Regions from separate parts of the Sphaerisporangium dianthi genome, predicted to be linked through region 1. Evidence: predicted binding sites of a transcription regulator. Region 1 holds the regulator's gene; the other holds the start of a gene.

What was found. Region 1 encodes HspR, which represses chaperone genes until heat shock. Its sites were predicted from a motif close to ANTTGAGTCNNNNNGACTCAANT; they were not measured.
Region 2: a site for HspR is predicted at 5,845-5,867, ahead of lon (endopeptidase La). Genes of this name have one in related genera too.

What each region holds. Positions count from the first base shown of each region.
Region 1 is NZ_JBHSFP010000002.1:75,792-90,819, forward strand. Features, by position in the region: gene ACFO60_RS03360 (helix-turn-helix domain-containing protein) at 1-674, shown strand, start outside; gene ACFO60_RS03365 (DUF397 domain-containing protein) at 719-931, shown strand; gene ACFO60_RS03370 (DUF397 domain-containing protein) at 1,015-1,206, shown strand; gene ACFO60_RS03375 (helix-turn-helix domain-containing protein) at 1,739-2,563, shown strand; gene ACFO60_RS03380 (hypothetical protein) at 2,673-3,065, shown strand; gene ACFO60_RS03385 (catalase) at 3,161-4,609, opposite strand; gene ACFO60_RS03390 (Fur family transcriptional regulator) at 4,685-5,113, opposite strand; gene ACFO60_RS03395 (CapA family protein) at 5,284-6,381, shown strand; gene ACFO60_RS03400 (SDR family NAD(P)-dependent oxidoreductase) at 6,447-7,340, shown strand; gene ACFO60_RS03405 (TetR/AcrR family transcriptional regulator) at 7,417-8,061, shown strand; gene ACFO60_RS03410 (hypothetical protein) at 8,086-8,445, opposite strand; gene ACFO60_RS03415 (tetratricopeptide repeat protein) at 8,613-9,143, shown strand; gene ACFO60_RS03420 (hypothetical protein) at 9,300-9,899, opposite strand; gene clpB (ATP-dependent chaperone ClpB) at 9,998-12,577, opposite strand; gene ACFO60_RS03430 (heat shock protein transcriptional repressor HspR) at 12,759-13,106, opposite strand; gene dnaJ (molecular chaperone DnaJ) at 13,128-14,315, opposite strand; gene grpE (nucleotide exchange factor GrpE) at 14,351-14,989, opposite strand; gene dnaK (molecular chaperone DnaK) at 14,986-15,028, opposite strand, start outside.
Region 2 is NZ_JBHSFP010000003.1:269,669-284,696, reverse strand. Features, by position in the region: gene ACFO60_RS07310 (M12 family metallopeptidase) at 1-607, shown strand, start outside; gene ACFO60_RS07305 (AMP-binding protein) at 573-2,111, opposite strand; gene ACFO60_RS07300 (Fic family protein) at 2,175-3,311, opposite strand; gene lon (endopeptidase La) at 3,457-5,832, opposite strand; gene ACFO60_RS07290 (response regulator) at 5,946-6,599, opposite strand; gene ACFO60_RS07285 (sensor histidine kinase) at 6,596-7,933, opposite strand; gene ACFO60_RS07280 (alpha/beta hydrolase) at 8,144-8,899, shown strand; gene ACFO60_RS07275 (acyltransferase family protein) at 8,896-10,179, shown strand; gene ACFO60_RS07270 (MFS transporter) at 10,154-11,641, shown strand; gene ACFO60_RS07265 (carbohydrate ABC transporter permease) at 11,696-12,535, opposite strand; gene ACFO60_RS07260 (carbohydrate ABC transporter permease) at 12,532-13,467, opposite strand; gene ACFO60_RS07255 (ABC transporter substrate-binding protein) at 13,464-14,804, opposite strand; gene arfA (arabinosylfuranosidase ArfA) at 14,801-15,028, opposite strand, start outside.

The DNA.
Region 1 (15,028 bases):
TGGAGCTGTACAGGGCCGATCGTGCTGTACGGCAGCAGTTGCTGGACCTTCGCCGGGGTGCCGCCCAGAAGGGGTGGTGGGAGGAATATCGCGCCGCGTTGCCGCCGACGGCTATGGCTCTCATGGATCGGGAGGCGGAGGCGACGCTGGCTCGCAACTGGGAACCACAGGTGATCCCTGGGCTCTTGCAGACGGCGAACTATTCGCGCGCGCTCATGGCGGCCATGCAGCCGATCGTGCAGATTCCGCACAGTTACATCGATCAACGGGTCGAGGCCCGTATGGCGCGCCAGCAGTACCTGCTGCACGGCTCACGCCCGCTCTCCTTCATGGCGGTCATCGACGAGTCGGTGCTACGCCGCCAATTCGGTGACGCCAAGGTGATGCGGGAGCAGCTCGATCATCTCGTCGAGATCGCAGATCTTGAACATGTCGAGATGAGGATTCTGACCCAGGAGACCCCGCCTCCGACGCCCACGGGTCCGTTTCTCCATCTGAAGTTTCCGGACTTCCCAGACGTGGTGTACCTGGAAGAGTTCTTCGGAGCACGGTTCGTCGAGGACGCCGAGCAGGTGTTCGCCTACGAACGGGCCTTCCAGCACCTTCTGTCCATCTCGCTCGACGAGGCGATGTCGCAGCAGCTGATTCGCTCCATTTCGGAACGCTGGCAGTAGCGCGAACGCTTCATCGGGGGGCGGCGGGATGCCGGCTTCAGGCCGTGAAAGGGAACATGATGGAAAATATCGACAGCCGTATCGGGGAGTGGCGCAAGAGCTCCTACAGCGCCAACGGCAACTGCGTCGAGACGGCGATCGATCGCGCCGGCCGAACCTACCTGCGGGACAGCAAGAATCTCGGCCCGATGATCAGCGTTTCGGCTCGGGAATTCGCGGCTCTCTGCGTGTTCTTGGCGAGAGAGGCCGACCGGTAAGATCGTCATAACCTTGCGCCTCGGGCAATCCACCTCCATGATGAAAAATGCTCCTATGCTGTCGTCTGGGGTGGAGGTCACTAATGTCCGTTACGGACAGCGGGTGCGGGGTGTGGCGGAAAAGCTCCTACAGTACCAACGGTAATTGTGTGGAAGTCGCGTCCAGTGCCAATCCGTGGGTCCTTGTGCGCGACAGCAAAGACACCGGCCGTCCCGCCATCCGCGTCGGCGGGCCCGCCTGGCGCGCGTTCCTGAACACCTACCAGGGCGCCTGACGCCTCGAAGGTCCATGGGGGCTCCATCCATCAGTGGGTGGAGCCCCTGCGCTTTGGCGCTGACACCTGACGCGACACCGATGCCGGTCACGCCGTAGACCCTTGATGGGCCGGCGTTCCTCCGGTGGCCGGCCAGAAGTGGCCGGAAGGCCGTCTCCGAGCGTGGGGGGGTGAACGACGCCGGCTCGGCGGTCCTTGTCGATCAAAGGGAAGGCGACGCCCGCCGGGATCGGGCTGCGAGGCGTGACGGTCCACCGCTCGCGGCATCCCGGTGCTGGTCTGTCGGTATGACACGCGCTGCAACTTTCGTACCGCCATGCATGGCATGCCGTTCTTGACCAGATAATCGCCAGATTCTTGCTCCGAAAGTTGTAATGCCATGTGCATGGGTATAGCTAGCGATAGCTGCATTGCAAACACTGATGCAACTTGCAAGATCGATAATTCCCTCTGCCTGTCGGCGAGATGGGTGATCGACTGAAAGTCCTGGGAGGCTGGAGTGTCGGATCAGGGTAGGCCGTACCTTCGCCGGGTGCGGCTGGGGCGGGAGCTGCGGCGGCTTCGGGAGCAGGCCAGGATGGCCGGTGATGTGGTGGCCGCGCGGCTGGAGTGGTCGGCCGCGAAGGTGAGCCGGATCGAGACGGCCAGGACCTTTCCCTCGCTGGGCGATGTCGAGCGGCTTGTGGAGCTGTACGGGGCCGATGATGCCGTACGGGAGCGGGCCGTCGAACTGCACCGGGATGCCGGGCGGAGGCGGTGGTGGGAGGAGTACCGCGGTGCGGTGCCGGGCGCGGCCCTGGAACTGATGGACCGGGAGGCGGAGGCCCGCCGGGCACGCAACTGGGAGCCGCACATCATGCCCGCGCTGCTGCGGACCTATGACTATGAGCGGGCGGTGATGGCCGCCATTCAGCCTGTCGAGCCCATTCCGGCGACGGCCGTCGCCCGGCGCCTCGAAGCGCTGATGACGCGGCAGAAGCACCTGCTGGACGGTTCGCGGTCGTTCGCCCTCGCGGCCGTCGTCCACGTGACGGCGCTGGTGCGTCCGCTCGGCGACGGCCGGGTGATGCGCGAGCAGCTCGACCATCTCGTCGAGGTCGCCGAACTCGACCATGTGGATGTGCGGATCCTGACCGAGGACACCCCGCATCCGCTGGTCGCCGGTCCGTTCGTGCACCTGGAGTTCCCCGACTTCCCCGGTGTCGTCCACCTGGAGGAGATCATGGGCGCCCGGTTCGTCGAGGACGCCGAGCAGGTGCACGGTTACGAGCGGGCCTTCGACCATCTTCGTTCCATCGCGCTCGACGAGGCCGCGTCCCGGCGGCTGGTCCGTGACACCGCCGAGCGCTGGCGATGAACCCCGCTGACGACCGGAGCGGTGCTGCCGGCGTCGGCGACTTCACCAAACGGTACTCATGAGAGCGGAAACGTTCATGGTGGCTAACGCCCAACCCCCGGGAGCGCCGGTGAACCGCGCGTTCGCGCTCCCATTGCCGCGCAGGAAGATGGCGCGGAGGCATCTGCGATGGATGAGGAACAACCTGCTGGAAGAGGGCTTCACCACGGTCGACGTCGACCACGACGGTCTGCGGGCCAGGGACGCGGTGCGGCACAACAGCGTCGCGATGTCGCTGGAGCCTGGCCTGTTCGGGGCCCAGGTCCACTGTGAGACGCATGGCCCCGACGCCGAGGACCTCAAGGTCTCGATCTTGAGGTGGCACCACGACTTCGTCGCCGGCGCGCTCGCCTGGACGGGCGGCCGGTGGTGGATGCCGCTGCTCCACCTCGCCAGATGGGCCGTCCTGGTGAGCGTGCCGCTGGTGGCAGGGCTCGCCGTCTGGTACATCACCAACCGGTGAGCCGAGGAGCGGACGGGGTCCGTCCCGAAGGAAACGGCGGAACGGACGCGGCCCGCGCCCCTGTGGGGGCGCGGGCCGGTTCGCGTGGGGGTGGGTCAGGCGACGCCGAGGCCCTGGGCGACGCCCTCGCCGAGGTCCTTGTGGACGTTGGTCCAGTACTCGACGACGCGCTTCTTGGTCTCGGAGGTGACCTCGGGCGCCGACGCGTGGCCGACGATGTTGCTCACCAGGTGCGCGCGGTCGGTGTCGGACAGGACGTTCTCCCACAGGGTGCGCGGCTGGCCGAAGTCGTCGTCCTCGGCGTGCCTCTGGTAGGCGCTGCGGATGATCTCGCCGGCGATCTGGTAGCTCTCGCCCGCGAACAGCGACGGGTCGGCCACCGGGCCGCCGGCGGAGTTCGGCGCGTACACCGGGTCACCCGGGTTGCTGTAGCGCATCGCGCCGTCCTTGTTGTAGCTGTGGACGGGCGACTTCGGCCGGTTCACCGGGAGCTGCAGGTAGTTCGCCCCGATGCGGTGGCGGTGGGTGTCGGGGTAGGAGAACAGCCGGCCCTGGAGCATCTTGTCCGGGGAGGCGCCGATGCCCGGCACGAGGTTGGCCGGCTCGAAGGCGGCCTGCTCGACCTCGGCGAAGTAGTTCTCCGGGTTGCGGTTGAGGGTGAACCTGCCGATCGTGATCTCGGGGTAGTCGCCGTGCGGCCACACCTTGGTCAGGTCGAACGGGTTGAAGCGGTAGTCCGCGGCCTCCTCGAACGGCATGATCTGCACGTTCACCGTCCAGGACGGGTGGTCGCCGTTCTTGATCGCGGTGTGCAGGTCGCGGATGTGGAAGTCGGCGTCCTGCGCGATCACGGCGCCGGCCTCGGCGTCGGTGAAGTTCCGGACGCCCTGGTCGGTCTTGAAGTGGTACTTCACCCAGAACTTCTCGCCGGCCGCGTTGTACCACAGGAAGGTGTGCGAGCCGAAGCCGTGCATGTGCCGCCAGCTGGCCGGCGTGCCGCGGTCGGTCATCAGGAAGGTGACCTGGTGGGCGGACTCGGGGGACAGCGTCCAGAAGTCCCACTGCATGTTGTGGTCGCGCAGGTGGGTGTCGGCGCGGCGCTTCTGGCTGTGGATGAAGTCGGAGAACTTCGACGGGTCGCGGATGAAGAAGATCGGCGTGTTGTTGCCGACGAGGTCGTAGTTGCCCTGGTCGGTGTAGAACTTGATCGCGAACCCGCGCGGGTCGCGCTGGGTGTCCGCGCTGCCGAGCTCGCCCGCGACCGTGGAGAAGCGCAGGAAGAGATCGGTCTCCTTGCCCTTCTGGAACAGGCCGGCCTTGGTGAACTGGCTGACGTCCTCGGTGATCTGGAGGATGCCGTAGGCGCCGCCGCCCTTGGCGTGCACCACGCGCTCGGGTACCCGCTCGCGGTTGAACTGGGCCATCTTCTGGATGACGTAGTGGTCCTGCAGCAGCAGGGGGCCATTGGGGCCGACGGAGAGCGAGAACTCGTCGCTCTCCGCCGCAATGCCCGCGTCCGTCGTGGTGGTAGGCCGATCGGTCATCGCGCGGTCCTCCGGTTCGTCGTCGTCATGGAGTACGGCTTGTGCCCGTGGCTCCAAATGGGTTCGATGCGGGAGTCAGTTCTGGGAAGGAAGGCAGCCGGGGCAGGTGCCCCAATAGATCACGTCGGCCTCGTCGACATGGAAACCCGCGGCGTCCACGGGGTCGAGGCAGGGGGCCTCGCCGGTCGCGCAGTCCACGTCGGTCACCCTGCCGCACGTGCGGCAGACGAGGTGGTGGTGGTTGTCGCCCACCCTCGCCTCGTAACGGGCGGGACTGCCCATGGGCTCGATCTTGTGGAGGAGCCCGGCGCGGCGCAGCGCGTGCAGTCCGTCATAGATCGCCTGGAGGGACACGTGGCCGACACGCTCGCGCACACCGCGATAGATGGCGTCCACATCGAGGTGGTCGCCGTCCCTGACGGTATGCAAGATCGCGATGCGGGCCGCCGTCACGCGCAGCCCGGCACCGTGCAGCCGTTCGACATCCCCCACGACCTGCACCATAAGCCGTAAACCTGAATCATTCAAGTAAAGGGACCTTCCCGGTATGGCGATTTTCGATCCGCCACCGGGTGGGCGGTGCCAGATCTGGGCGGAGGTGGCATGCTCTTGGAACGATGAGAACCGAGTCCATACCCGGCGTACTGCCCCATTTGCCAGAGATTTCCCCGCGGATGGCGCGCGTTCGTCGTGCCGCCGCCCTCGCCCTCGCGGGCGCGATCGCGGCGGCGCCGGTCGTGGCCTGCGCGGCCGCGGAGTCCTCCTCGCCCCCGTCCAAGAGCGCCGATGCCTCCGCCGCGCAGCCCGGCGAGGCGGCGTCCGGGCAGCCGGACACCGCGAAGCGGCGGCCGTTCACCATCTCCTTCGGCGGCGACGTCCACTTCGAGGGTGCGCTGAGGAACCGCCTGGCCAACCCGCGCACCGCGCTCGGCCCGATCTCGTCGGTGCTGCGCCGCGCGGACCTGACGATGGTCAACCTGGAGACCGCCATCACCCAGGGCGGCACTCCCGCCCCCGGCAAGCAGTACACCTTCCGGGCGCCGCCGACGGCGTTCGCCGCGCTCAAGGCCGCGGGCGTCGACGTGGCGTCCATGGCCAACAACCACGGCATGGACTACATGCAGGTCGGGCTGCGCGACTCCCTGGCGGCCATCCGCAGCGCCAGATTTCCCGTCGTCGGCATCGGCAAGAACGCCGCCGAGGCGTACCGGCCGTTCCGCAAGGTCGTGAACGGCAACCGGGTGGCCATCATCGGGGCGACCCAGGTGCTCGACAGCCAGTTCATCCAGGCCTGGACCGCGACCGCCACCAAGGGCGGCCTCGCCTCGGCCAAGGACGAGGCGCGGCTGATCCAGGCCGTCCGGCAGGCGCGCCGTACCTCCGACACCGTCATCGTCCATCTCCACTGGGGCACCGAGCTGCAGAAGTGCCCGAACCAGGCCCAGCTCTCGCTGGCCCCCAAGCTGATCGCCGCGGGCGCCGACGTGATCGTGGGCGGCCACGCGCACATCCTGCTCGGCAGCGGTTACCTGCGGGGACGTTACGTCAACTACGGGATGGGCAACTTCGTCTTCTACAACTCCGGCCCGCAGACGGGCGCGACCGGGGTGCTGACCCTGACCATCGAGGGACGGAAGGTGCTCAAGGACCGATGGACGCCGGCGCGGATCAACGGGGGCATCCCGATTCCGCTGACCGGCGCCGCGCGCACCCAGGCCCTGACCGGGTGGCAGTCGCTGCGAGGCTGCGCGGGGCTGCGCGCCACGCCATAACGGTCCTGGCCGCTCTGCCCGTCCTATATTCGGATCGAACGTCCAACGACCGTTCAAGGGGGCGTATGCGGTTCTCCATCGGAAAGGGCGTGGCGGCCTCGCGAGGACCACGGCGAGCCGGGGCGGCCGCGACGCGCACGGCGTTCCGGCACCGGCTGGTGGTCGTGACCGGCGCGGGAAGCGGCATCGGACGCGCGACGGCCCGCGCGTTCGCCGCCCACGGCGCCGAGGTGATCTGCGCCGACATCGACCTCGCGGCCGCCGAGCGCACGGCGCTGGAGATCTCGCGGCGCGGCCTGGGCGCCCATGCCCGCCAGGTGGACGTCTCCCGCGCCGAGGACATGGAGCGGTTCGCCGCGGCGGTGCGTGACGAGCACGGCACGCCGGACATCGTGGTCAACAACGCGGGCGTCGCCGTCGCCGGGCCCTTCCTGGACCACGAGGTGGCCGACTGGCGGCGCGTCCTCGACGTCAACCTGTGGGGCGTCATCCACGGGTGCCGGCTGTTCGGGCGGCAGATGGTCGAGCGCGGCGAGGGCGGGCACATCGTGAACGTCGCCTCGCTCGCGGCCTTCGCCCCGTCGCGGCTGCTGCCCGCCTACTCGACGTCGAAGGCGGCGGTGAAGATGCTGAGCGACTGCCTGCGCGCCGAGTTCGCGGGAAGGGGCATCGGCGTGAGCGTGATCTGCCCGGGGTTCGTCTCCACGCCGATCGCGAGCAACGCGATCTACCGCGAGACCGACCGCTCGCTGGGCGAGAAGGCGCTGCGGCGGCGCGGCTATCCGCCCGAGCGCGTGGCCGCCCACATTCTGCGGGCCCTCCATCGCAACACGGCCGTCGTCCCGGTGAACGCCGAAGGCAAGATCGGATATGCGCTGTCGCGTATTTCTCCGGGGCTATTGCGGGGAATTGCCCGTCTTATGAATTCCGATATGGGACGTCTGGCCGGGAAGGACTGACCGCCGCACCGGAAAAGTGCAAGATGAAGCTGTGTCCGGGCTGCCCACTGACCATTCCCACGACGACGACGACCAGATGCCGCTGCGCCGCAAACCCTCGCAGCGCCGCAGCGCCCGCCGCGTCGAGCGCATGCTCGACGCCTGCGCCGAACTGCTCGACGAGGTCGGCTACGAAGCGCTCTCGACGACCCGCATCGCCGACCGGGCCGACGTCGCCATCGGCTCGGTCTACCAGTTCTTCCCCGACAAACGGGCGATCACCCAGGCGCTGACCCAGCGCAATGTGGAGCTTTTCATCGCCCGGGTCGGCAGGCGTTTCATGACCGAGGACTACACCGGCTGGTGGCACGCGGTCGACGCCATCATCGACGAGTACGTCGACATGAACAGGACCATTCCGGGGTTCCGCTTCCTGCGGTTCGGCGACGCGGTCGACCTCAACCTGCTCGACTCGTCGTCGGAGAACAACACCGTGATCGCCGGTCGGCTGCGCGGCCTGCTCCTCGCCGAGTTCGGGATGGCCGACAGCGAAGAGCTCGACCTGTGTCTCACCGTCGCGGTCGAGGCCGGGGGCGCGGTGCTGACGCTGGCCTTCCGCCGCGACCCGGCGGGGTGGCCGCCGCTGGTGGAGGAGGCCAAGCGGCTGATCCGCGGCTACCTGTCCAGCCAGTTGCGCTCGCACGGCGACGGGCGGCCCGGCCACGATGGGCCGGCCGCCTGACGGACGCGCCGGGAGGCGGCGCCGTCAGGTCCGGGGCGACCCCGGCCGGCCGGAGGATCCGAGGGGCGCGGGGGAGCCGGACGACCTGGAGGATCCGAGGGGCGCGGGGGAGCCGGACGACCTGGAGGATCCGAGGGGCGCGGGGGAGCCGGACGACCTGGAGGAGGAGGCGCCCGCGTCGCCGGTCTCGGCCTCGCAGAAGGAGGAGACCCCGCGCACGAGCTTCCGCGCGGTCTGGACCTCCGCGCGCAGCCGGACGAGTTCCTGGCGTTGCTGGTCGGCGGTCTCGTTGCGGGCGGTGGCGTACCCGAGGGTTCCGGGGACGACGGCGGCGCACAGGGCGGCGCAGGCGAGGACGAAGGTGGTCTGCCAGGACATGTCCATCGCAGCTCCTTCGAAGAGCGGGTGACGTTCCAGGCGCTGCGAATATGCCCTCTCGCTCGGGAGACATGCGGAGGGTAGTCAAACATGTGCAAATCAGGACGTAAGTAATGCCTGCCGTTGTCCCCGCACAGTCGAGCGGCGCTCGGTAATCTCGTCTTGTGGCACATGTGACACGTGGGCAGCTTGATCGACTTCTCGAGCAGGCGCTCCTCGACGACGATCACGGGGCTCTGGCGGGGAGGCTCGACGATCTGGCGCGCGCCTACGGGTCGGGAGAGGTGTCCCGTGCCGCGATCCTCGTGCTCGCCGCCGAAGAGTGGCGGCAGGCCGGCCAGCCGGCGCGGGCCCTCGAGTGCTTCCAGAGAGCGCTGGACGACGGGGGCGAGGTGAGCGTCGACCCACGGGCGGGCATCGCCGACACCCTCTTCGAGCTCGACCGCCCGGACGAGGCCCGTGAACTGGTCGACTCCATCAAGGCCGACGGGCACGTCGATCCGAGTACGGCGCTGAACGTCGCCGAGACCCTGCTGGCCTACGGCGACCCGCGCGCGGCCCACGAGTGGGCCACCGACGGCATCCTCGCCGGCGAGGGCCCCGCGGGCATCCGCGACGCGCTTCTGCGCACCCGCTACCGCATCCGTGTCGACCTCGGCCTGCCCGAGGACGACCTCGACGCGCTGCTCGACGTCTCCCGCTGACCTCGGCGTGAAGGTCGCGCGGGCCGTGACTCCCAGGCGTCACGGCCCGCGCGGTGCGGGGGGCTTGGCGGGCGCCCCGGCAGGCGAGCGCGCCACTCGCCGGCCGGGGCGGCTTCGGACGGCGCCACGAGCCGGCGCCGCGAGCCGGCGCCCGGGTCAGCGGACGCGCAGGCCGGAGATCGTCGTGTCGACGGTGAGCACCCTGCCGATCCGGGCGCCCAGCCCGTGCGGGCCGTTCGCGGCCACCAGGCCGGGCAGGGGCTCCGGCTCGACGGGCATGAGCGGCGCGGGGGCGGCGGCGGGCTCGTCGGAGGCGTACGCGCCGCGCCGCAGAGGCCGGTCGTCCTGCTGCGGCAGGCCCGGAACGGTCACCGTCAGCTTGCGGCTGGTCTGGTAGACCAGCGTGCCCTCGGGGAGGCGGGACAGGGGGCCACGCGCGATCGCGGGCAGCTCGTGCAGGCCGATCACCGCGGCCGTGCGCGACGGCAGGCCCCAGGTGCGCCCGATGTGCTCGAAGCCGACGCTCAGCTCGTCCCGGGTGTGCCGGGCGGTGATGGAGGAGGTGGCCGCCTGCGGCGCCGCCATCGCGTGCAGGGCGTGGCAGGCCGCGGACGCGAAGCCCGGCGACCGCAGGACGGTCACGGCGCTCTGCTCGCAGGACGTGGCGGCGGAGGCGCTGCCGGTCGCCAGACAGGCCGCGCCGGCCGCGATCGCGGCCACCGCGAGGAACCCCCGGATATTGATCGAACTACGCATGAAGACTCCCTGACTACCTTTTCGTGCTCGGACGAGCACTGAAGGTAGTCAATGAGCCTCGCCGTCGGCGGGTCGTTGACCCTATGCTGGCGGATTCCTTACCGAGACGCCTGCACGGTCAGAGTGTCACCGGCGGCGTCGAGGTCGACGACGACCTCGTCACCGTCGCGGATGTCGCCGGCCAGCAGGCGCTTGGCCAGCTTGTCGCCGATCGCCGACTGGACCAGCCGGCGCAGCGGGCGGGCGCCGTACAGCGGGTCGTACCCGGTGAGCGCCAGCCAGTCGCGCGCCGCCGGCGTGACGGTCAGCGTCAGCAGCCGGTCGGCCAGGCGTCGCGCCAGCCGGGTGACCTGCAGGTCGACGATCTGCGACAGCTCCTCCGAGCCGAGCGCGTCGAACAGGATCACGTCGTCCAGCCGGTTGAGGAACTCGGGCTTGAACGAGCCCCGCACCGCCGTCATGACCTTGTCGCGCTTGGCGACGCCGTCGAGCGCAGGGTCGACCAGGTACTGCGAGCCGATGTTGGAGGTCAGGATCAGGATCGTGTTGCGGAAGTCGACGGTGCGGCCCTGCCCGTCGGTGAGGCGGCCGTCGTCGAGCACCTGGAGCAGGATGTCGAAGACCTCGGGGTGGGCCTTCTCGATCTCGTCGAGCAGCACCACGGTGTACGGCCGGCGTCGCACGGCCTCGGTGAGCTGGCCGCCCTCCTCGTAGCCGACGTACCCGGGCGGGGCGCCGACCAGGCGGGCCACGCTGTGCTTCTCGCCGTACTCGCTCATGTCGATGCGGGTCATGGCGCGCTCGTCGTCGAACAGGAACTCCGCGAGGGCCTTGGCCAGCTCGGTCTTGCCGACGCCCGTCGGGCCGAGGAACAGGAACGAGCCGGTCGGCCGGTCGGGGTCGGCGACCCCGGCGCGCGCCCTGCGCACGGCGTCCGACACCGCCTGCACGGCCTCGCGCTGGCCGACGAGCCTGCGCCCGAGCTCGTCCTCCATGCGCAGCAGCTTGGCGGTCTCGCCCTCCAGCAGCCGGCCGGCGGGAATGCCCGTCCACGAGGAGATCACCTGGGCGATGTCGTCGGCGCCGACCTCCTCCTTGACCATCGGGTCCTCGGGCTGGGCCTGCGCGCTCGCCTCTTCGAGCTCCTTCTCAAGGCGCGGCACGTCGCCGTACATCAGCCGGGAGGCCGCCTCGAAGTCGCCGTCACGCTGGGCGCGCTCGGCCACGGACCGGACCTCGTCGAGCTGCTTCTTCAGCTCGCCGACCCGGTTGAGGCCCGCCTTCTCCTTCTGCCAGCGCACCACCAGGGCGTCGAGTTCCTCCTGGCGGTCGCCCAGCTCCTTGTGGAGCTTCTCCAGGCGCTGGATGCTCGCCTCGTCGGTCTCCTTGGCGAGGGCCAGCTCCTCCATCTTGAGCCGGTCGACGGCCCGCTGGAGCTCGTCGATCTCCACCGGACGCGAGTCGATCTCCATGCGCAGGCGGCTGGCGGCCTCGTCGACCAGGTCGATCGCCTTGTCGGGCAGGAACCGGGCGGTGATGTAGCGGTCGGACAGGGTGGCCGCGGCCACCAGGGCGCTGTCGGAGATCTGCACCTTGTGATGCGCCTCGTAACGGCCCTTGAGCCCGCGCAGGATCGCGATCGTGTCCTCGACCGACGGCTCGCCGACGAAGATCTGCTGGAAGCGGCGCTCCAGCGCCGGGTCCTTCTCGATGCGCTCGCGGTACTCGTCCAGGGTTGTCGCGCCGATCATGCGCAGCTCACCCCTGGCCAGCATCGGCTTGAGCATGTTGCCGGCGTCCATCGCGCCTTCGGCCGCGCCCGCGCCGACCATCGTGTGCAGCTCGTCGATGAACGTGACGACCTGGCCGTCGCTCTCTTTGATCTCGGTGAGCACGGCCTTGAGCCGCTCTTCGAACTCGCCGCGGAACTTCGCGCCCGCCACCATCGCGCCGAGGTCCAGGGAGACCAGGCGCTTGCCGCGCAGGCTCTCGGGGACGTCGCCGGCCACGATGCGCTGGGCGAGGCCGTCCACGACGGCGGTCTTGCCGACGCCGGGCTCGCCGATCAGCACCGGGTTGTTCTTGGTGCGCCGGCTGAGCACCTGCACGACGCGGCGGATCTCGTTGTCCCGGCCGATCACCGGGTCGAGCTTGCCGGCCCTGGCCAGCTCGGTGAGGTCGACGCCGTACTTCTCCAGCGCGCGGTAGGTGTCCTCGGGGCTCTCGCTGGTGACCCGGGCGTGGCCGCGGACCTTCTCGAACGCCTCCAGCAGGGCGTTCGCGTTCGCGCCCTGCGCCTTGAGCAGCTCGGCGACGCGGCCGCCGTCGGCGGCCAGGCCGACCAGCAGGTGCTCGGTCGAGACGTACTCGTCCTCCAGCTGCTTGGCCCTGGCCGCGGCCGTGTTCAGCACGACCAGCAGCTGACGGGAGGACGACGGCGCGCTCACCGTCGCGCCCTGGGCCTTCGGGAGCTGCTCGAGCTGCTTCTCGGCCTCGGTGCGCAGGCGCTTCCAGTCGGCGCCGACGGCCTCCAGCAGGTGCACGGCCGTGCCGTCGTTCTGGGAGAGCAGGGCGGTGAACAGGTGAGCCGGGGCGACCTCGGGGTGACCCTCGGCGGCGGCCCGCCGCACGGCGGCCGACAGGGCGTCCTGGCTCTTACGCGTGAGCTTGTAGTCCATGCCTACCTTGCCTTTCTCGCATGGCGGACCGCCCGGCGCCCGCCGGGTGTGCGGCAGTGCTGCGTCGCTCCGCGATATGTGCGCCGTGGCCGAAGGTGCGGAGCCGCACCCGGGCCCGGTGGTGATGCCGCCGCGCGGCCCGGAACGGTGCCGCCGGGCCGTGGCGGGTGTGCGCTCTCGCTCACGCGGGAGGCAGCTGGTACTGGATCAGAGCGCGGATCATCGCCATCTCGCTCCTGAGCCGCCCGATCTCCTCGCGCATGCGGAGGTTCTCGGTCTCCAGGACCAGGATGCGCTTGATGCCCGCCAGGTTGATGCCCTCCTCCTGGGAGAGCCGCTGCACCTCGCGGAGCATCACGATGTCGCGGGTGGAGTACAGGCGGCCCCGTCCGGCCGTCCGGCCGGGGCTGACCAGGCCGAGACGGTCGTACTGGCGGAGCGTCTGCGGGTGGAGCCCGGAAAGCTGAGCGGCCACCGAGATGACGTACACCGGGGTGTCGTCGGACAGGTCGAAGTAATTGGCGTCCATCGGCGTCGCCTCCTTCCGGGGCTACTCGGTACTCGCCTGTCTGAGCAGCTCGGCGCGGGGATCCACGCCGTCGGAAACGGCGCGGAACTCCTCGAGCGCGGCCTTCTCCTTGTCGCCGAGACGCTGGGGGACCACCACCTCGACCGTGACCAGCAGATCACCCTTGGTTCCGTCCTTGCGGGTGACACCCCGGCCGCGCACGCGGAACGTGCGGCCGTTCGGGGTGCCCTCGGGAATCCGCAGGGTCACCGGCATGCCCTGGAGCACCGGCACCCTGATCTCGGCGCCGAGCGCCGCTTCGGCGAACGTCACCGGGACGGTGATGGTCAGGTTGTCGCCCGACCGGCCGAAGATGGCATGCGGTTTCACGTGAATCTGAACATACAGATCACCGGCCGGGCCGCCGTTCTCGCCGGGCGCGCCCTTGCCCTTGAGCCGGATGCGCTGGCCGTCGGCCACGCCGGCGGGGATGCGCGCCTGGAGCGTGCGGGTGCTCTTGCCGCGGCCGCTGCCCTCGCACACCGGGCAGGGGTCGTCGACGAGCAGCCCGCGGCCCTTGCAGTCGCGGCACGGCTCGGAGAAGGCGAAGTTGCCGAGGTTGCGGCTGGCCGCGCCGGTGCCCTCGCAGGTCGGGCAGACCCGCGGGGTCGTGCCGGCCTTGGCGCCGGTGCCGTTGCAGGCCGAGCACGCCGAGGAACTCGTGAGCCTGAGGGCCACCGTGGTGCCGTCCACGGCCTCCATGAACGACAGGGTGACCTCGGACTCGATGTCCTGCCCTCGGCGGGGCCGGCTGGTCGTGGTCGAGGTGCGCGCGCCGCCGCCACGGTTGAACAGGCCGCCGAACAGGTCGCCTATGCGCTCTCCCGTGCCGCCGCCGCTCTGCGACGTGCCTCCGAAGAGGTCGCCGAACTCGAACGGGAAGCCGCCGCCACCGCGGGGGGCGCCGCCCCCCGCGTATCCGCCGAGACCCGACCCGAACAGCGTGCGCGCCTCGTCGTACTCTTTGCGGCGCTTGCTGTCGGACAGGACGTCGTAGGCCTCCGAGACCTGCTTGAACTTGGCCTCGGTCTCGGTGTTGCCCTGGTTGGCGTCAGGGTGGTACTTCCTGGCCAGCCTCCGATATGCCTTCTTGATCTCTTCGGCTGTGGCGGTCTTCGACACACCAAGGACCGCGTAATAGTCCTTTTCCAGGTAGTCCTTGGTGCTCATCTATCGCTTCCTTCGTGGACCAAAGGGGTGATCGCTCAATTGTCCTCGGGATCGGCCGCCGCCGCGCCCGCTCCGTCCGCTTCGGAGGCGGCCTCCGGCTCCTGCGGCTCGGCGACGGCCACCCGCGCCGGGCGCAGGATGCGGTCGCCGATCTGGTAGCCCGGCTGGAGGATCTCCACGCAGGTGGGCTCGGTGACCTCGGCCGAGTAGCTGTGCATCAGGGCCTCGTGCACGGTCGGGTCGAACAGGTCGCCCTTGGCGCCGTAGGTCGAGAGGCCCAGCTTGCCGACGGAGCTCTCGAGCGCCTCGCTCACCTTGGCGAACCCGCCGGTGAGCTCGCCGTGGTCACGGGCCCTGCCGATGTCGTCGAGGACGGGCAGCAGCTCGGTGAGCACGCTGGCGACCGCCTGCTCGCGGACCGTCACCCGGTCGCGCTCGACGCGCTTGCGGTAGTTGGAGTATTCGGCCTGGAGGCGCTGGAGGTCGGCCGTGCGCTCGGCGAGCTGCGAGGCGACGCCGTCGTCCGGCGCCGCCGCCTCGGGCGAGGCGGCGGGGGAAGGCGTGCCGGCCGCCTTCCCCGCCCCCTGGCGCACCTCTCCCGTCTCGGGGTCGATGCGCCGGTTGTCGCGGATCACCAGGCCTTCGTGCTCGCTCCCAGAGTTCGGGGACGTCACGCGGCACCGCCCTCCCGCTTAGGCTCGTCGTCGACGATC
Region 2 (15,028 bases), on a different contig from region 1:
CAAGAAGGTGCCTTACGTGCTCTCCCCCACTCTCACCTCGGCGGCGCGCGAAGCGGTGACCCAGGCGATCAGGGCCTTCCATGACGGCACCTGCGTGCGCTTCGTCCCGCGCACCGGAGAGGCGGGATATCTGAACGTCATCTCCGGCCACGGCTGCTATTCGTACGTGGGACGCCTGGGCTCTCAGCCGCAGGACGTCTCGATCGGCCCGGGATGCGAGCGAAAAGGCGTCGCCATCCACGAGCTGCTGCACGCGGTCGGCTTCTACCACGAGCATTCGCGCTCCGACCGGGACAACGCCGTGACCGTTCATCTGGAGAACGTGATGAAAGGGTATGAGTCCCAGTTCCAGAAGCTGGCGCCCGAGCAGAACCGCCTGTTCGGCACCCTCGACTACGGCTCGGTGATGCTGTACGGGAGGAACTTCTTCAGCGCCAACGGGCTGGACACCCTGGTGCCGCTCATGCCGGCGCAGATCGGGCAGCGCGACGGTTTCAGCCAGGCCGACCTGGCCGCCGTGCGCGCGCTCTACGGCTGCCCACCGGTCGCCGCGGCCGCCGCGGGCGGGTCGATCACCTCTCAGGTGACGGCCAGTACTCGTCCCTGAGGAGGCGCTTGTACAGCTTCCCGGTCGGATGGCGGGGAAGCTCCAGCCGGAAATCCACTGATTTCGGGCACTTGTAGTGGGCGAGGCGCTCCCGGCAGTACGCGATGAGCTCGGCCTCCAGCGCCGGCCCGGCCCCGGCGCGCTCCACGGGCTGGACCACGGCCTTCACCGCCTCGCCCATCTCCTCGTCGGGCACTCCGAAGACCGCCACGTCCGCCACCTTCGGGTGGAGGGAGAGGACGTTCTCCGCCTCCTGCGGATAGACGTTGACCCCACCCGAAATGATCATGTAGGAGCGGCGGTCGGTGAGGTAGAGGAAGCCGTCCTCGTCCAGATAGCCGATGTCGCCGAGCGTCGTCCAGCCCCGGCCCTGCGGATCGTGCGCCGCCCTGGTCTTCTCCGGGTCGCCGTGGTACTCGAACCGCGGCCCGTCGGAGAAGTACACCGTGCCGTGCTCGCCGGCCGCCAGCTCGTCGCCGTCCTCGTCGCAGATGTGCACGACGCCGAGCAGCGGGCGTCCCACGGTGCCCTTGTGGGCGAGCCAGTCGTGCGGGCCGACATACAGGAAGCCGTTGCCCTCGGTGCCCGCGTAGTACTCGTGGACGATCGGGCCCCACCAGGCGATCATCTGCTCCTTGACCTGGACCGGGCAGGGCGCGGCGGCATGGATGGCGCAGGCCAGCGAGGACAGGTCGTACTTGCCGCGCACGGCCTCGGGCAGCTTGAGCATCTTGATGAACATCGTCGGCACCCACTGGGAGTGCGTCACCCGGTGTCTCTCGATCAGCGCGAGCGCCTGCTCGGGATCGAACCGCTCCATCACGACGACCGTCGCGCCGATGCGCTGGAACGCCATGCAGTAGCGCAGGGGCGCGGCGTGGTACAGCGGGGCGGGAGACAGGTATACCGAATCGGACGGCGGGTCGAACAGGAAGCGCACCAGTCGCAGCAGGGCGCCGGGGGCGTCGAGCGGCGCGCGCCTCAGCGGCGGCTTGACGCCTTTGGGGCGCCCGGTGGTGCCGGAGGAGTAGAGCATGTCCGCTCCCTGGCACTCGTCCTCGACCGGTTCCGGCGGGTGCGCGGCCACGGCCTCCTCGTAGGAGGCGAAGCCCGGGGCGACGCCGTCGATCATCAGCCTGAGCCGGACGCGCGGGGTGCGCTCGGTGATCGACGTCGCGACGCCGGCGAGCGACGCCGAGGAGATGAAGACCTCGGCCTCGCAGTTGCCGACGATGTAGGCCAGCTCGTCCGGCCGCAGGCGGGAGCTGATCGCGGTGTAGTACAGCCCGGAGCGGTGGGCGGCCCAGGCGACGACCAGGAACAGCGGATGGTTCTCGAGCATGAAGGCGACGTGCTGCCCCGGCCGCAGCCCGGCCGACCGGAAGAGGCGCGCCAGCCGGTTGGACTCCTCGTCCAGCTCGCGGTAGGTCAGCACCCGTCCGGAGCTCGCCATGATCACTGCAGGTTTGTCGGGCGTCTCGGCCGCGACCACTCCCGGGTGCATGAAACCGAACGGTACTCGGTTATCTGTGCGCTGGAAAGCACGCACTTACCCGCGCGCCGCACGTCACAGGAGGGCGCGGTAGGGGTCGCGCAGCGGCTCCATGCGGGCGGCGAAGTCGGCCTTGACCCGCTCCATCCGGGGGCCGGGGGCGTAGAAGCGTCCCTTGGTCTCGCCGTACGGGGTGAGCCAGTCGCGCGCCGCCAGCTCGCGAAGGTCGCGCGCGGCCTGTCCCTGGCTCAGCGACTCTTCGGCCTGGTAGGTGGCACGCCGCAGCCGCCGTGACACGAAGACCTGGTAGAGCGCCGAGACGCACCGGGTGTGCAGACCCTCCTTGTCGATCTGTTCCTCCAGGAGCATCCACACCTCCCCCGCCTCGGCGAGGCGCCGCCGCACCCGCTGGGCCTGCATGTGATGCGCCCGCAGACAGAACCGCACCCACGGCAACATCTCGTCGTGGGGCGACCAGACGCCCTGCTGCGCATCTCGCAGCGCCCGGTAGTAGTCCACGGTGTTCTCCCCCAGGCCGAGCCACTCCTCGATGGAGCAGAACTCTGGCGTGGTGATCTGATCGCGGCCGAGCACCAGTGTCTGCAGCGCCCTGGACATACGTCCGTTGCCATCCCTCCAGGGATGAATGGCGACGAGGTTGAAATGCGCCATCGCGGCCCGGACATAGCTGGGCTGGTGCGCGTCTCCTCCATTCAGCCACGCGACCAGTTCGTCGAGCAGGCCGGGGACGTCCTCCGCGTCCGGACCCTCGTAGACCACCTCCCCCGTGGAGAAGTTCCGAACGTAGATGCCGCCCGGCCGCACGACGCCCGGGGACTTGTCGTGGTGGTGGCCGATCATCATGAAGTTGAGCGCGTTGAGCATGCCGAGGTCGAAGCGGAAGGACCTGGCCGGCGACAGCTGGCGGACATAGGTGAGCGCCTGCTGGTATCCGGCGATCTCGCTCGTGACCGCGCGCGAGGTCTCCAGCGGCTCCTCCCCCAGCATGATGGACTCGATGTCCTCGACGCTCGCCCGGTAACCCTCGATGGAGTTGGACCCCTGGATCGCCCGCGCCTGGAGCTGGCGCCGCAGCTGGCCGTCCCAGCGGTGCGGCTCGGCGAGGCGGTACTTCAGGTCGCGGCGCATCTCCTCGATCTCGCCGAGGACGGACTTGTCGGGGGCTTCCAGTTCAGGGGTTCCGTAGATCACACCCTCATAACAACATGGACGAATCATCTGGTCAAGCGGCCAGATGATTCGTCCAAAATTGTCCGGCCGCCTTCGCCTGGACGAAGCCAGGCGAAGGCGGCCGAAGAACTACGGCCCAGGGGTGAGGCCCGGCCGGGCCTCACGGTCAGGCCGCGGCCGGCTCCGCCACCGTGGCCGGGGTCAGCGCGATGTCCAGCACCTCGCGCACGTCGCTCACCGCGTGGACGGTCAGCTCGTTGCGGACCTCCTCGGGCACGTCGTCCAGGTCGGGCTCGTTGCGCGCCGGGATCAGCACCGTCGTGATGCCCGCCCGGTGGGCGGCCAGCAGCTTCTGCTTGACCCCGCCGATCGGCAGCACCCGGCCGGTGAGCGAGACCTCGCCGGTCATCGCCACGTCCGACCGCACGGGGCGGCCCGACAGCAGCGAGGCCAGGGCGGTGGTCATCGTGACGCCGGCCGACGGGCCGTCCTTCGGGACCGCGCCCGCCGGGACGTGGATGTGCACGGACCGGTCCTTCAGGGACCCGACCGGCAGCTCCAGCTCGGCGCCACGCGAACGGAGGTAGGACAGGGCGATCTGCGCGGACTCCTTCATCACCTCGCCGAGCTGGCCGGTGAGCGTGACGGCCGTGGAGCCGGTCTCGGGGTCGGCCAGCGAGGCCTCGACGTACAGGACGTCACCGCCCGCGCCGGTGACCGCGAGCCCGGTCGCGACGCCGGGCACGGCCGTGCGCTGCGCCGACTCGGGGAGCGAGGACTCAGGGACGTGCCGCGGCCGGCCGAGGTAGCCGACCAGGTCGTCCGCCGTGACGTGCACCGGCAGCGCCGTCTCGTCCAGGGCCGCCTTGGCGGTGACCTTGCGCAGCACCCGGGCGATCGCCCGCTCGAGCGAACGCACGCCGGCCTCCCGGGTGTACTCGCCGGCGAGCCTGCGCAGCGCGTCGTCGTCCACGGTGACGTCGGAGGCGGTCAGGCCCGCCTTGTCGAGCTGGCGGGGCAGCAGGTGGTCGCGTGCGATGGCGACCTTCTCGTCCTCGGTGTATCCGTCGAGGGTCACGATCTCCATGCGGTCGAGCAGCGGGCCTGGCACCGCCTCAAGGACGTTGGCGGTCGCCAGGAAGAGCACGTCCGACAGGTCGAGCTCGACCTCCAGGTAGTGGTCGCGGAAGGTGTGGTTCTGCGCCGGGTCCAGCACCTCCAGCAGCGCCGCGGTCGGGTCGCCCCGGTAGTCGGCGCCCACCTTGTCCACCTCGTCCAGCAGGACGACCGGGTTCATGCTGCCGGCCTCGCGGATCGCCCGGACGATGCGGCCGGGCAGCGCCCCGACGTAGGTGCGGCGGTGGCCGCGGATCTCGGCCTCGTCGCGGACGCCGCCGAGGGCGACGCGGACGAACGTGCGGCCCATCGCGCGGGCGACCGACTCGCCGAGGGAGGTCTTGCCCACCCCGGGAGGGCCGGCCAGCGCCAGGACGGCGCCGCTGCGGCGGCCGCCCACCACGCCGAGCCCCTGGTCGGAGCGCCGCTTGCGCACCGCGAGGTACTCGATGATGCGCTCTTTGACGTCGTCGAGGCCGGTGTGGTCGGCGTCGAGCACCGCCCGCGCGGCGGCGATGTCGTAGGAGTCCTCGGTGCGCTCGTTCCACGGGATGTCGAGGACGGTGTCCAGCCAGGTGCGGATCCAGCCGGTCTCGGGCGACTGGTCGGAGGTGCGTTCGAGCTTGTCGACCTCCTTCAGCGCGGCCTCGCGGACCTTCTCGGGCAGGTCGGCGGCCTCGACGCGGGCGCGGTAGTCCTCCTCCTCGGAGGCGGCGTCCCCGTTCAGCTCGGCGAGCTCCTTGCGGACGGCGGCGAGCTGCTGGCGGAGCAGGAACTCGCGCTGCTGCTTCTCCATGCCCTCCTGGACGTCCTTGCGGATCGTCTCGGCGACGTCGAGCTCGGCCAGGTGCTCGCGGGCCCACTCGACCAGCCGGCCGAGGCGCTCGGCCGGGTCGGCGTTCTCCAGCAGCTCGACCTTCTGGGCTGTGGTCAGCCACGGCGCGTACCCGGAGCTGTCGGCGAGGACCGAGGCGTCCTCGATCTGGTTGATGGCGTCGACGATCTGCCACGCGCCGCGCTTCTGCATGATGGTGGTGGCCAGGGCCTTGTACTCCTTGGCCGCTTCCTCGGCGCGCCCGTCGGCCGGGACGGTCTCCATGTGGGTCGACTCGACCCACAGCGCGGCGCCGGGGCCGGTCGTGCCCGAACCCATGCGCACCCGCTCGACGCCGCGGACGACGGCGGCGGGCTCGCCGCCGGGAAGCCTTCCGATCTGCTCGACGACCGCGGAGACGCCGACGGCGCCGTACTTGCCGTCGATGCGCGGAACAAGCAGCACCCGCGGCTTGCTCTGCTGTGAGGTGGCCCTCGCGGCGTCGATGGCGGCGCGCACCTCGGCGTCCGACAGGTCGAGGGGGACGACCATGCCGGGCAGGACGACCTCGTCGTCCAGCGGGAGCACCGGAAGGATCAAGCTCTCACTCATGCGAACTCCAAGGGTTGAGTTACATCGACTCAATTAATGAGAGCCCGAGATTGTTCCCATGTCTGCGCTTGTTCGCTTGCAGCGATCGTAATTCTGTAATCAGCGACGTTGCGTCAGTCGCCGGGACGCACCAGGCCGGTGTCGTAGGCGAAGACGATCGCCTGGGCACGGTCGCGTAGGCCCAGCTTGGCCAGGACGCGGCCGACGTGCGTCTTCACCGTCTGCTCCGACACCACCAGCCGCCCGGCGATCTCTCCGTTGGACAGGCCCTGGGCCATCAGCGCCAGCACTTCGGTCTCGCGGCCGGTCAGCTCGGCCAGCCGTTTCACGGTCGGCGCCCGCGGCCCGCCGAGCCGGGCGAACTCGGCGATCAGCCGCCTGGTGACCGAGGGGGCCAGCAGGGCTTCCCCTGCGGCGACCACCCGCACGGCCTCGACGAGCTGCTGCGCGGATGCGTCCTTGAGCAGAAAGCCGCTCGCCCCCGCCCGCAGCGCCTCGTAGACGTAGTCGTCCAGGTCGAAGGTCGTCAGGATCAGGACCCTGGTGGCGGTGCCGGCGAGGATGCGGCGCGTCGCCTCCAGCCCGTCCATCACCGGCATGCGGACGTCCATCAGCACCACGTCCGGCGCCAGCTCCGCCGCCCGCGTCACCGCCTCCTGCCCGTTGACGGCCTCCGCGACGACCTCGATGTCGGGCTGGGTGCCGAGGAAGGTGGTGAAGCCGGTACGGACCATGCCCTGGTCGTCGGCGATCAGGACACGGATCACGGCTCCTCCGGCGCGGCGGGTTCGGCGGCGGCGAGCGGCAGGGTGGCCGTCACCGCGAACCCGCCGTCCGCCATGGGCGCGGCCTCCACGGTGCCACCCAGCAGTGCCGCGCGCTCACGCATTCCGGCGATCCCCTGGCCCGGCCCGTCCGGGGTGGCGGGCGGAGGCGCGCCGCCGGGGCCGTTGGTCACGCTCACCCTCAGCTCGGCGGCCGTCCGCTCGATCTCGGCTCGCACCGGCGACCCGGGCGCGTGCCGCATCGCGTTGCTCAGCGACTCCTGCAGGATCCGGTACGCCGACAGGCCGACCGCGGCCGGCAGGTCGAGAGGGCCGGACACCTCCGTCGTGACGGCGAGCCCCGCGGCCCGGACATTGCCGATCAGGTCGTCCAGCCGGTCCAGCCCCGGCTGCGGTGCCGTCTCCCGGCGGCCGTCCGCGCCACGCAGGGCGCCCAGCACCTGGCGCATCTCGGCGAGCGCCGCCAGCGACAGCACCCTGATCTCGGCCAGCCCTCCCTCCAGGGCCGCGACGTCGCCCCGGGCCCGCAGCGGCACGGCCTCCGCCTGGATCGCGATCACCGACATGTGGTGGGCGACGATGTCGTGCAGCTCGCGGGCGATGCGCGTGCGCTCCTCCAGGACGATGCGCGCCGCCCGCTGCTCCTCGCCGCGCCGCCGCTCATCGTCCAGCCGGCTGGTCGCCCGCCTGCGTGCCCGGACGTTCTGGCCGAACAGCACGGCCACCGTCACCAGGACCGTGGCGAGGAACATCGAGTTCGGGTGGATGATCCACGCGCCCACCGCCGAGACGACCCAGACCCCGATCGCGACGTTCCGATCCGCGCGCACGGCGATCGAGTAGGCGCAGAGCAGATAGGTGATCACCTGGGCGGCCACGTAGGGCATCACGCCGTCGCCGTGGCCGGCGGCACCGCCCATCGCCCCGTTGAGGATGCGCGGGTTGACCAGGCCGCCGGCCACCGCCGCCATCGCCGAGATCCGCCACGCCGCCACCGGCCAGCGCTCGCGCAGAGCGACCGGCACCGCGTAGGCGGCGGCGAGCACGATCAGGACGGGCCCGTCGGCGGAGAAGTGGGACGCCGCCGCCTCCGTCTGCAGGTAGGACACGCCGGTGGCGAGCAGGATGTAGGCCAGCGCCAGGTCGGCGACGACAACGAGGTCGACGGTGGCGAACGGCGCCCACCGCGCCCATGCCGGCACGGCGGGCCGCAGCCACCGCGACCGCGGGCCCGCGGGCTCCGCCGTCCCGGTGACCAGCGCCGCGGCCGGCGGCGACGCCAGCCGGACGAACCCGGACCAGGCACGCGAGATCACCGCACCAGCGTACGAGCCACGCCCCCGCCCGGCGTCACCCTCAGGGGTGACTCTCCGCCTCACCCCGTGGTGCCACCGCACCGCGCGGCCGGGTACCGGGGTGGGAGCGGAGAAGACCACACCTGCCGGGGACGCGGGTCAGCGATCGCGATTCCTAGCTTGCTGCTGTGTTCGCGGCGGCGCGCCGCGATCCGGACAGGAGGCTCCCCCATGGCCAGGAGCGCTTTCGCGGCGATCTCCCTCACCGGCGCACTCGGCGTCCTCACCCTGCTCTCCCCCACTCCCGACGACCGGATGGTCAAGGTCTTCGGCGACCTGGCGACGGCGGACCGGGTCGCCGTCATCGTGCCCGGCGCCGACGTCACGCGGGCCACCTTCGACGGCGGGCGGCGCAAGGCGTACAGCACGCCGGGCGGCGCCGCCCGCGCCCTGGTCGCGCAGGTGCGGGCCCTGGACCCGGCGGCCCGGCCGGCGGTGATCGCCTGGCTCGGGTACGACAGCCCGCGGGCCGTCAGTCTCGCGGCGGCCACCGACGCGGTCGCCGAAGACGGCGCCGGGGAACTGCGCCGCGCCGTCGCCCGCGTCCGCTCGATCACCTCCGCTCCGATGACGCTGCTCTGCCACAGCTACGGCTCGGTGGTCTGCGCGAAGGCCCTGCCCGGCCTGCCCGTGGCCGACGTGGCCGTCTTCGGCAGCCCCGGCCTCGGGGTCGGCCGGGCGCGGGATCTCGGCGCCCGGGCCCGGCTGTGGGCGGGCCGCGGCGGGAACGACTGGATGCGCTTCGTCCCGCCGGTGCGCATCGGGCATCTCGGTTTCGGCGCAGACCCCGCACGCCCCTCCTTCGGCGTGCGGCTCTTCGCGGCCGGAGCGGCCGGGCACAGCGACTACTTCCGGCCGGGTGGCGTGTCCCTGCGGAACCTGGCGTTGATCACCCTCGGCCGTGCCTCCGAAGTGAGCGCGCCGTGACACGGCGGGCGGGGACCCTGCTCGGAGCACGCGCGGCGCTGCCGGGGCGGCGGGCGTGGGACGCGTTCGCCGGGCGGATCGAGGCGGGCACGCCGGCCGCGCGCGACCGGGGAGCCGACGCGCTGCGCGCCCTGGCGATCCTCGGAGTGATCGCGGGGCACTGGCTGGTGACCGCCTGGGTGGTGGACGATCTCGGACACCTCCGGGTCACCAGCCCGCTCTCCGCCATGCCCGGTCTCGTCCCGCTGTCGTGGGCGCTCCAGACGCTGGCCGTCTTCTTCTTCGTGGGCGGGTACGCGGCGGCGCGCGGCCTCGGCCGCGAGCCGGGCGGGGCGTGGGTCCGCCTGCGCCTGCGCCGCCTGCTCGTCCCGGCCGGGCCGCTGCTCATGGTGTGGGCCGGGCTGCTGGTCCTGCTCGCGGCGGCCGGCGTGTCGCCGGGGTCGCTGCGTTCCCTGGCCGGGCCGGCCCTCGGCCCGCTGTGGTTCCTCGGCGTGTACGGCCTGCTCACCGCGGTCACTCCGTTGCTGGTGCGGGTGCGGCCCGTGCATGCGGCCGTCACGGCGGTCGCGCTGGTGCTGGTGACGGACGTGGTCCGTTTCGGCCTGGGCGGCCCCGCGTGGCCCGCCTGGACCAACGTGCTCGCCGGCTGGCTCGTCCCGTACGCCATCGGTCTCGCCCGCGGGGCCGGTGACGCGCGGGGGCTCGGCGGAGGGTGGGGAGCGGCGGCGATGCTGGCGGGCGGGACGGTGGGGACGGTGGTCCTGGTCACCGGCTTCGGCTACCCGGCGAGCATGATCGGAGTCACCGGGGCGCGGGTGTCCAACCTGAGCCCGCCCACCCTGGCCGCGGTGTGCTTCGGGATCGCCCAGGTGGGCCTGGCCATGCTGCTGCACCGGCCGCTGACCTCCCTCATGCGGCGTCCGCGCGTGTGGGCGGCGGTCGTCCTGGCCAACCTGTCGGCGATGACGGTCTTCCTGTGGCACCAGACGGCGCTGACCGTGGTCCTGCTGGCCGCGCTGCCGTTCGGCCCGGCCGTCCCCGGCCTCCTTGTGGCGCCCGACTCGCCCGGCCGGCTGCTGGAGCGGGTGTTCTGGCTGCCGCTGCCGGCCGTCCTGGTCGCCCTGCTCTGCGCACTGCTCCTGCGCCGGGACCGGCGTTCGCGACACGAGCGCACCGCCTCGGCCCCCGGCATGGGCGGGGCGGGGGCAAGACGGGATGTTCGGAGCACGCTGAGGGTCGAGCATGATGGGCAGCATGGAAAAGGGTGGAATCCGGATTAAATCCCCACAAGGCCGGTGGGTCCTGTTCGCCACCGTGCTCGGCTCGGGGATGGCCTTCCTGGATGGCACGGTCGTCAACGTGGCCCTGCCGCGGCTCGGAGACGATCTCGGCGCCTCGATGTCCGGGCTGCAGTGGACGGTGAACGCCTACACCCTCACCCTGGCCGGGCTGATCCTGCTCGGCGGCTCCCTCGGCGACCGGTACGGCAGGCGGAAGGTCTTCATCGTCGGCGTGGTCTGGTTCGCCCTGGCCTCGGCGCTGTGCGGACTCGCCCCCAACATCCACACGCTGGTGCTGGCCCGCGCGCTCCAGGGCATCGGCGGCGCGCTCCTCACGCCGGGCTCACTCGCGATCATCCAGTCGTCCTTCGCCCGCGACGACCGCCCGCGCGCCGTGGGCGCCTGGTCCGGCCTCGGCGGGGTCGCCGGCGCCGTGGGGCCGCTGCTCGGCGGCTGGCTGGTGGAGACGGCGGGCTGGCGCTGGGTGTTCCTGATCAACCTGCCGATCGCGGCCCTCACCGTGGTGACCGCCGCGCGGCACGTGCCCGAGACCAGGGACGAGGGGGCCGCCGGCCGGTTCGACGTGCTCGGCGCCGTGCTCGCCGCCGTGGCCCTCGCCGGGATCACCTACGGGCTGATCGAGCGCGGGACGGCGATCCCGCTGGTGGCCGCGATCGCCGGTGTCGTGCTGGGCGCCGCGTTCGTCCTGCTGGAGATCCGCCGTTCCCGGAACGGGGCCGCCGTGTCGGCGCTGGTTCCGGTCCGCGTGTTCGCCTCCCGCGAGTTCACCGCCGTCAACGTGGTGACGCTGATCATGTACGCGGCGATGGGCGTGGTGTTCTTCCTGCTCGTCGTGGAGCTCCAGGTGGCCGCCGGATTCTCGCCGCTGGCCGCCGGGTCGTCGATGCTCCCGGTCATGCTGCTGATGCTGATCCTGTCCCCCCGCTCGGGCGAGCTCGCGAAGCGCATCGGGCCGCGCCTGCCGATGACCGTGGGCATCCTGCTGTGCGCGGGCGGGCTCGTGCTGATGAGCCGCGTCGGCCCGGGCGCGTCCTACGTGCTGGACGTGCTGCCCGCCGTCGTGCTCTTCGGGCTGGGCCTGTCCGCGGCGGTCGCGCCGCTGACCGCGACGGTGCTGGCCACGGCCGACGAGCGGTACGCGGGGGTGGCCAGCGGCGTCAACAACGCGGTGGCCAGGACCGGCAGCCTGCTGGCCGTCGCGGCCATCCCCCCGCTGGTCGGGCTGACCGGAGCCGCCTACACCTCGCCGGCCGCCTTCACCTCCGGGTTCCGCGCCGCCATCCTGACCAGCGCCGCCATGCTGGTCTGCGCCGCGCTGCTGACCTTCGTCACCATCAGGACCAACGTGTTGCGCGCCCCCGAGCGCAAGGCCGCCTGCAACCTCGACGCCCCGCCCCTGGAGCCCTGCGAACCGGCGGAGGAAGCCCGCGTGCGCCCCTAGCGCGTCCCTGCCGCCCGAGGTCACGGGCGGCAGGAGGGGTACACGCGGCCCGGGTCAGCCCTTCAGGCCGGAGCGGGAGATGCCTTCGATGACCCAGCGCTGGGCCACCAGGTACAGCAGGATCACCGGGAGGCTGGCGATCACCGCGCCCGCCATGAGCAGGTCGTAGCGGATGGTGTTGGCGCTCTGGAAGTTGCCGAGCCCGGCGGGAAGCGTCAGGGAGTCGGGGCTGAGCAGCACGTAAATGGGCCACAGGAAGTCGTTCCAGTTGGTCAGGAACGACAGCAGGAACAGCGTGACCAGCGCGGGCTTGGCCAGCGGGAGCGCGATCGAGGTGAAGATCTGCCAGCGGTCGCACCCGTCCAGCTCGGCCGCCTCCTCCAGTTCGGTGGGCAGGCCGAGGAAGAACTGCCGCAGGAAGAACACCCCGAAGCCGCCCGCCGCCGCGGGCACGATCACCGCGGGCAGGCTGTCCACCCAGGACAGCTCGTTGACGATGAGGAAGTTCGGGATGAGCAGCACCACCGGCGGCACGAACAGCGTGGCGACGATCACCGTGAAGAAGGCCGAGCGGCCGCGGAAGCGCAGCCGCGCGAGCGCGTAGGCCGCCGGGGCCGCGGTGACCAGCACCAGGGTGGCGTGGCCGATCGCCGCGATGAGGCTGTTGGCGAACCAGGTGAGGATCGGGCTGTCGGGGCTGTTGAGGATCTCCCGGTACGCGCCGAGCGTGGCGGGGCTCGGGATCCACTGCGGCTCGGTCGCCCCGGCACCCTCGCGGGTCTTGAACGAGGTGAGCAGCATGTACACCAGCGGGCTGATGTAGAGCGCGGCGACGACGGCCAGCACCAGATGGAGCAGGGCGCGCCGCGCCCGGGGTGGGGCAAGGGTGGTCATCGCTTCCTCCTGTCGCGGAAGGCGCCGAAGACCAGGGCGCTCGCGCACATCAGGAACCCCGCGAGGATGAAGCTCATCGCCGACGCGGTGCCCATGTCGAACCGCCGCAGGCCGGTCTCGGCGATCAGGTAGATCGCGGTCTTGGTCTGGTCCGCGGGCGCCCCCGCGGTGATCAGGTAGGACTGGCCGAACATGTTGGCCGAGGCCAGGATCGTGGCGTTGACCACGAACACCATGACCGGGCGCAGGCCCGGCAGCGTGACCGAGCGGAAGCGGGCGAGCGGGCCGGCGCCGTCCACCATGGCCGCCTCGTACAGCTCGCGCGGGATGTCCTGCAGCCCGGCGAGGAAGATGACGGCGTTCAGGCCGAGCGTCCACCAGACGGTGACGCCGATGAGCGCGATCCAGGCGGGAGGCACGTCGGTGGTCCACTGCACGTCCAGGCCCAGGTAGTGGTTCACCAGGCCGATGTTGCCGTCCAGCAGGTACCGCCAGACGAACCCGACCACGGCCACGCCCAGCACGTAGGGGGCGAAGTAGACGGCGCGGTAGAGGTTGCGCCCGCGGAACCGGCCGTTCATCATCAGCGCCACCAGCAGCGGCACCAGGATGAGCAGCGGCACGGAGAAGACGGTGAAGATGCCGGTCGCCCGCATCGCCATCCAGAACCGCGAGCCGTCGACGCTCGACGGGTCGAACAGCTCCGCGTAGTTCTCAAGGCCCACGAACGGCTTGGCCGGCAGGCTGATGTCCCATTCGTGGAGGCTGGTGTAGAAGCCGAAGCCGATCGGCAGCACCATGAACACCGCGAACAGCACCAGGTACGGGGCGAGGAAGGCGTACGGGGTCCACCACCGCATCCGGCGCGCGGAGCCCGCGGGGACGGCGGCGGCCGTCCCCGCGAGGCCCTCCTGGCGGGTGAGCAGGCTCACCGGCCGTACTTCCTCTTGTTCTCGGCCAGCAGCTTGTCGGCCGTCGCCACGCCCTCCTTCAGCGCGTCCGCGGGGCTCGATTCCTTGAGCACCGCCTTGGCCACGGCCAGTTCCAGGGCCTTGGACTGGACGTCTCCGACGCCGGGAAGGGCGGGCAGGAAGTGGAAGACGCCCGGGTCGGCGGCCAGCTTGATCTGCGGCAGGTCGGCGATCGAGGGGTCCTGGCGGACCGAGTTGCGGGCGGGGATCATGCCGGCCCTGGCCCACTCGGTGGACCGGCTGCTGATGTGGTCGATGAAGAACTTCGCCGCCTGCACCTTGTTCGCGTCCTTGGCCGCCTGCGCGGTCATCACGAAGTTGTGCGAGGAGCTCCACACCGCGGGGGTGGACCCGATGGCCGGCACCGGGGACAGTCCCCACGAGAGGCTCGGCGCGTTGGTCTTCAGGTCGTTGATCTGCCAGATGCCGTCCCAGGTGAAGCTCACCTTGTCGTTCTTGAAGGCGGCGTACTGGGTGTCGATCGCGACCTTCTCGGGGCTGCGGCCCTTGTCGATCTGCTCGACCATCCAGGCCAGCGCCTGCTCGCCCTCGGCCGAGCCCCACAGCGCCTTGGCGCCGTCCTGGCTGTAGAGCTCGCCGCCGTTCTGCCACAGCAGCGACATGAACATCAGGTGGGCCGGCCACTTGCTGGGCATCCAGAAGGGCTTGGCCACGCCGGCCTTGGCCAGCTCGGCGAGCGCGTTCTCATACCCGGCCTTGTCCGCGGGGGCGTCCTTGAGGCCGATCTTGTCCAGGTGCGCGGTGTTCCAGTAGTCGCCGAGACAGTGGACGTCCAGCGGGACGGCGTAACGCTTGCCCTCGTAGACGCCGGCGTTCCAGATGGCGGGGATGAAGTCGGCGTCGCTGAGCTTGAGCGCGGAGACGACGTCGTCCAGCGGGGTGAGCACCGAGCGGGCGGCGAAGGTGCCGATCCAGTCGATGTGGATGACCGCCACATCGGGGCCCTTGCCGGCCGCGATGGCGGTGGGCAGCGCCGGGTAGAGGTCCTCCCAGCGGCGGGTGACGTTGCGGACCTCGATCTTGCCGGCGTACTGCTTGTTGAACGCGTCCAGCATGGCGCGGAAGTGCGGGCCGTCGCCGCCGGTGAAGCCGTTCCAGAACTCCAGGGTGACCTTGGGGCCGGTGTACTCGCCGCCGGAGAAGGTCGGGGCGGCCGCGGCGGGCGCTCCGGCGTCGGCCCCGATCTTCGTGCCGCCGCCGCAGGCGGCCAGCGTCGCCGTCAGCCCGACGGCCCCGGACAGTCCGAGGAAGGAACGACGGGACAGTGGGCTGGTCATGACGCACTCCTGGCAGTAAGGGGAGCAAAGCGGACAATAGTCCATGAAACGGGCGGAAGTGTAAGCGTGGCGCTGCGGTCGTCGAGGACCAGGCCCGTTCCCTGACGTGGGACGACGCGGTCGGGCGCCTCCGCAGTGTTGCGGGCCGAGGGGTCCGCGTCGGCGAGTTCGAGGTGCTCGGCGACCCGCATGCCGTGCGGCAGGCCGATGTCGAGCGGGAGCGG